Regions from separate parts of the Ruminococcus sp. B05 genome, predicted to be linked through region 2. Evidence: riboswitches for the same ligand, from Rfam matches in the RefSeq annotation. Region 2 holds a riboswitch; the other holds the start of a gene.
The links. A riboswitch is a leader RNA that binds a small molecule or an ion and turns the genes downstream of it on or off. The one in region 2 is predicted to bind thiamine pyrophosphate.
Positions count from the first base shown of each region.

Region 1 (3,210 bases), on a different contig from region 2:
AAGCGAGATTATTGGTAAGGGATTTCATAGTGTGTAAAGTAAAAAGAGAACCAGCCCGACTCAACTTAAATTTTGAGTCGGGCTGGTTCTCTTTTAAGACAGGCGTTCTCTTCTGCCTGCTCAAAAGGCAGCATACCTTCCTCCGTATAGAACTTCAAAGTACTGTAGCGTACTGCAGTAAGCCGCGCAAGTTCTCCGATTGTCACATATTCCGCCTGTTCTATTACTTCCATACTTCTCTGTCTTGACATCTGCTCACCTTTTCCACTATTCACATACTTGCTATGCCAGTACCCTTTTCTACCAGTATGCCGGTACCAGATTAACTCCCTGAATCGGTACTTTATACGCCGTTTTTGTCATCGGGAATATGCGATAATATATATTTCCTATTTTCAGCAATGTCTCACTGCCTATTCTTATTTCTTCTACTGTAAATCCTTTTTTATCCAGATATTCTACTGCCGCAGCCCTTCTATCTGCTACATTTGTCCCCCAAATAACCATATCTATAAATACAGATTTCCTTCTGTCAAGATAAGGGAACGCAAGATTCACACCTTCTAAATATGGATTCTTGAACAACTTACTCTTTGTCTTTACAAAACGATTCATAACTCCTTCGAAAATACTGTGGAACTCTGCTTCCCATAGTGTACGATACTGCTCATCCTGCGTGGCAGCCTCTGTCATACGCTCTTCTACACGACTCTGCTCTGATATAGAAAACAGATCATGAATACAACCACTCTCACGAAGAAGCCATAATAAGACTGCATGTTCCAAACTAATTGGACCATCCTCTAAAATCTCTGCACGAAGGCCTTCTTTTATTCTAACATAACTTATCTCATCACTAAGATATGCCTTCAGCTCAATACCTGATGTATCATAATCCATATCACATCCCAGAAGATCCGGAACTTCCTTTAAAAGTTCTTCTGCTTTCAGAGCTTTTACCACTTCTTGCTCAATCTGAGATGTTTCTTTTTTCTTCAAAGTCTTTGCTATCTGCACTGCTTTCTGTAATGCCGCAGAAAATTCTGAAAATGAATTTGTATCTCTCCCCAACTTTGTTTCCAACACCTGTGCCGCAGCAACCGCACGCAGCACCGCATTTTTTGCCACACTTGGATGAAGGCTCTCCTGTCCGTTTAACGCAAGTAGCGCATATTGCTGAGATAATATAAGCTCTTTCATAACATTCTTCCTCTCTTTCAATTTATCTGCGAAATCTATATTCCACTTACTACTTACTACTTAGAATATATAGTATAATATATTAATTTTCAAGTTGTTACTGTTCACTCAAAGTTTCCATTTTTTAAGATTCCCCTTGCAATTTCATACATATAGATGCATAATATCACTAGACAACAATTTTATATTGTCACTGGGGAGCTGGCGAAAGCCGGCTGAGAGGAAACGTAATTCCGTTTCGACCCATTTAAACCTGATTTGGATAATGCCAACGGAGGGAATGTATACCATGTAATTGATTGAGATGCCCTCGCATCTCATTTCTTTTATTTCGGACAGCTGGTAGGATCTTCACTTCAGGTGAGGATCCTTTTTTCATCTCAATTTTTTCAAAATGACAAACGCATTTCCGAAGAAAAAGAAAAGGAGACTCAGATTATGAATGAAACAAATAAAACAAAAAAATTAGCACTTGCCGGAGTTCTTACTGCTCTTGCAGTTGTAGGAAGTTTTTTGAGCATTCCCGTTGCCGGAAGTAAATGTGCTCCGGTTCAGCATATGGTCAATATTCTTGCCGCTGTTACACTTGGCCCTGGTTGGGGCGTCGGCATTGCTTTCTGTGCAAGCCTGCTTCGCAATATACTTGGTCTTGGAAGCCTTATGGCATTCCCTGGAAGTATGGTCGGTGCATTGTGCTGTGGACTGGTTTACAAAAAATGTAAAATCTTAAGCCTGACTTGTCTTGCTGAAGCTATCGGTACCGGTATTCTTGGTGGTATCGCAGCTTATCCGGTTGCCCGCTTCCTTATGGGTGCTGCACCTGCAGGACTGTTCGTTTATGTAATACCATTCCTTATTTCTACTGTGGCTGGAAGTATCCTTGCATTTATCCTGATTTCAATCCTTCAGAAAAGTGGAGTGATATCACAGCTCACTACAGCATAATTTTTTTGTTTGACCAAAAAGCGATACATTGGGGACACCACCTTGTACCGCTATAAAAAAGCAAATCGCTTTATGATTTTGTATATCATCAGATTGCTCTGATGTAGGCGTTAGCAAAAATTTTTCATATCCATAGAGAAATATTTTCTCTTATTTCTTCTATGCTCATTCACTGGACGTGTTGGTTTTTCGATGAATGGTCTGTATCACTACAGACTTTCATCTTTCATGTACGCTGTCCGTATTTTGCTGACGTCATAAATATAATTTATTTTTTTACTAAAATGATTGGAGGCAAAATAACATGAGAAACTACACAACCCAGATGGATGCAGCCCGCAAAGGAATTGTCACTCCTGAAATCAAGCTTGTTGCTGAAAAAGAACATATGGATGTTGATAAACTTATGACACTTGTTGCTGAGGGTAAGGTTGCCATTTGTGCAAACAAAAACCATACTTGCTTAAGTGCCGAAGGTGTCGGAAGTATGCTCCGCACAAAAATTAACGTCAATCTTGGTGTATCGCGTGACTGTAAAGATTATGACGTAGAAATGCAAAAAGTAATGAGTGCGGTAAACCTAGGTGCCGAAGCAATCATGGATCTTTCAAGCCATGGAAATACTCAGCCTTTCCGTCGCAAACTGACAAGCGAATGTCCTGTTATGATTGGAACTGTTCCTGTTTATGACAGTGTTATCCACTATCAGCGTGACCTTGCAACACTTACAGCTCATGATTTTATCGATGTTATCCGTATGCATGCAGAAGATGGTGTTGATTTCGTCACACTTCACTGTGGAATTACAAGAAAAACAATCGAGCAGATTAAAAAACATAAAAGAAAAATGAATATCGTAAGCCGTGGCGGAAGCCTTGTATTTGCATGGATGAGTATGACAGGCGAAGAGAACCCATTCTATGAATACTATGATGAAATTCTTGATATCTGCGAAGAGTATGATGTAACAATTTCTCTTGGCGATGCCTGCCGTCCCGGATGTCTTGCAGATGCAACAGATGTATGCCAGATTGAAGAACTTGTTCGTTTGGGAGAACTTACAAA
Region 1 is NZ_RBZR01000020.1:16,106-19,315, reverse strand. It holds gene D8Q48_RS13050 (YitT family protein) at 1-37, shown strand, start outside; partial or broken gene D8Q48_RS13045 (MerR family transcriptional regulator) at 105-251, opposite strand; gene D8Q48_RS13040 (hypothetical protein) at 301-1,200, opposite strand; TPP riboswitch at 1,385-1,497, shown strand; gene thiW (energy coupling factor transporter S component ThiW) at 1,639-2,145, shown strand; gene thiC (phosphomethylpyrimidine synthase ThiC) at 2,450-3,210, shown strand, end outside.
Region 1: another riboswitch for thiamine pyrophosphate. It lies ahead of thiW (energy coupling factor transporter S component ThiW); the one in region 2 lies ahead of thiS (sulfur carrier protein ThiS).

Region 2 (3,210 bases):
CATATTATGTGGATAAAACACAGTTTATTGAACAGTTTTTAGAATCCTGGTATCAGATTACATTAATTACAAGACCGAGAAGATTCGGTAAGACACTTAATATGTCAATGCTGGCAGAATTTCTTGACTGTACAAAAGATTCTTCCGATTTATTTTATGGAACAAAGATTACAAAATCTGACCACTACAAGGAGCTGAATCGATATCCTGTTGTATTTTTGTCGTTCCTTAACGTGAAAGCGGGGGATGCAGAGTCTTTGTGTTATGCATTGCAGGATACTGTGCGCGCGGAGTATGAACGTTTTTATCAGATGGTTAATGATGGAAGACTGTCAGAATTCCAGGTGAAAACATTTAATATGATTTATAACAGTTTATGTCAGGAAAGCATTGGAAAAGAAATAGAAAATCATCTGATTCGTTCAATTGTTGTTCTTTGTCAGGTACTGAGTACGTATTATGGGGAAAAAGTATTTTTGTTGTTAGATGAATATGATACTCCATTTATGTCTGCAAATTCCGAAGGATATTATGACGAAGTAAGAGCTATGCTGAATCGTTTTCTGGCAACATCCCTGAAAGGAAACGATTATCTTCAAAAGGCAATTCTGACAGGGATTCAGAGAATTGCGAAGGAAAATATATTTTCAGGGCTTAATAATTTAGTTGTCTGCACAGTGCAGGACGAAGATTATGATGACTGTTTTGGTTTTACAGAGCAAGAAGTAAAAGAGTTGCTTACTTATTGTAAAGCAGAATTTTCAGATGAGCTGAAAAAGATGTACGATGGATATCATTTTGGCAGTACGGATGTATATAATCCATGGTCAATATCGTGTTATGCGGCGAGAAGAAGGATGGATTCTTATTGGGTTAATACAAGCGAAAACAGTATTTTACGTAATGCACTTGAAGTACAGGGAAGGTCGTTTGAGAAAGAATATGAGACCTTGATCACAGAAGGCGAAGTAGAAGTGACAGTAGATTTTTCGATGGCTTATTATGAAAAAATGGACGAAGCAAATCTATGGGGACTTCTTGTAAATGCCGGGATTGTAACAATTACAAAAGAAATCGAAGAGGATTATTACAGACTCCGGGTTCCTAATCTGGAAGTGTGGAAAGTGTTCAAAGAATTAACAGCATGTCATCTGCAAATCGATGAGAGACAGATGGAAAAGATGTTAAATGCTCTTAAAAGAAAGGATATGGAACGGTTTGCAGAAGAGTATCAGAGAGTTCTTTTGGAATTGCCATCTTATCATGATCTGAAAGATGAGAATAGTTACCATATGATGACACTTGGGATGTGTGCATTCCTTAGAAAAGATTATGATATCAAAAGCAATCGGGAAACCGGGGAAGGCAGAAGTGATATCTGTCTTTATGCAAAACGTGACAGATATCCAAATCTAATTTTGGAATTTAAGTATACCAAAGATGAAAAAGACGATTTAGAAAAGCTTGCAGAAAAGGCACTGGAACAGATCAAAGAAAAACAATATGATGCAGAGATGACCGGAGAAGTGTGTTATATTGGACTGGCACATTGTGGGAAAAAATCTTGTATCAGATGGAGAGAAAACGGTTGACATCTCCCAGACAAGCTTTTATACTAAGCATGTGAAGAAAACACGGGGAGCTTGTGTACCAGGCTGAGAGGAAGTTGAGAACTTCGACCCATAACCTGATTTGGATAATGCCAACGTAGGAATGTATAAAGCAGTACTTTAGAGAGATACATTTGTTGGTATCTCTCTTTCTTTATAATCAGGCAAAATTGATAATTGAAGATTGAATAAGTTGAGATTGAACAAGAGTTCATGAAGGGGTGCACCACCACGGGTACATTTCTTTCATGAACTCTTTTTTCATTTCATAAGGAAAGGAGCAGTTATGATTACAGTAAATGGAAAACAGATTCAACTGGCATCTGAAATGAGTGTTGCAGATTATCTGGAACAGAATAATTATCAGATAAAAAGGATTGCGGTGGAATTGAATGAAGAGATTCTGCCAAAATACAGTTACTCAGATACAATGCTCAAAGACGGAGACCGTCTGGAGGTTGTGACATTTGTAGGAGGGGGCTGATATCAAATGGCATCTGAAAAAATATTAAGCAAAGAGGAAATTACAGCAGCGTTAAATGAGCGTCATACCACAGAAAAGCAGAAATTATTGTCGCAAGGACAGGTGACAATAGCGGGACTGGGCGGATTGGGCTCGAATGTGGCTTATTCGCTTGCAAGAATCGGTGTAGGGCATTTACATTTGATAGATTTTGATGTCGTGGATATTACAAATTTGAACAGGCAGCAATATTTTATGGAGCATATAGGAATGCCAAAAACAGATGCATTGAAATCGTTGCTTTTGAAAATCAATCCTTATCTGGATATTCGCACGGATTGTGTGAAGGTGACGGAAGCGAATCTGAAAGAGCTGTTTGAGGATGCACAGATTGTCTGCGAGGCATTTGATAATCCAGAGGCAAAGGCGATGCTTGTAAATGGAATTCTGGAATATTTTCCGGAAAAGAAGCTTGTGTCAGCAACAGGAATGGCCGGTTATGAGAGTAGCAATACGATAAACACGAAGAGAATGATGAAAAATTTTTACTTGTGTGGAGACCGTGTGACAGAGCCGACTTATGGAAACGGATTGATGGCTCCAAGGGTGGCAATCTGTGCGGGGCATGAGGCAAATATGATCACACGCCTACTTCTTGGAGAAGAGGATGTCTAAAAGGGCATCTTGGGATTAAAAAACAAGGTGATTATTCTAAAAAATCACAATATAACATAGAAAGAAGGACTTAAATCATGAATCAGAAGGATACATTTACACTTGGCGGAAAAGAATTTAATTCACGTTTTATTTTAGGATCAGGAAAGTTTTCATTGGATCTTGTGAAAGCATGTGTAGAAAAAGCGGGGGCAGAGATTATCACGCTTGCCCTCCGTCGTGCTAATGAAGGTGGGCTTGCAAATATTCTGGATTATATTCCGGAAAATGTAACACTTCTTCCGAATACTTCAGGAGCAAGAAATGCAGAAGAGGCAGTTCGTATTGCAAGACTTTCCAGAGAAGTTGGATGTGGTAATTTTGTGAAAATTGAGGTTGTAAGAGATTCCAAATATCTTCTTCCGGATAATTACGAGACAATCAAAGCAACAGAAATTCTGGCTAAGGAGGGCTTTGTAGTTA
Region 2 is NZ_RBZR01000030.1:8,841-12,050, forward strand. It holds gene D8Q48_RS14945 (AAA family ATPase) at 1-1,592, shown strand, start outside; TPP riboswitch at 1,626-1,731, shown strand; gene thiS (sulfur carrier protein ThiS) at 1,897-2,094, shown strand; gene thiF (sulfur carrier protein ThiS adenylyltransferase ThiF) at 2,101-2,748, shown strand; gene D8Q48_RS14960 (thiazole synthase) at 2,826-3,210, shown strand, end outside.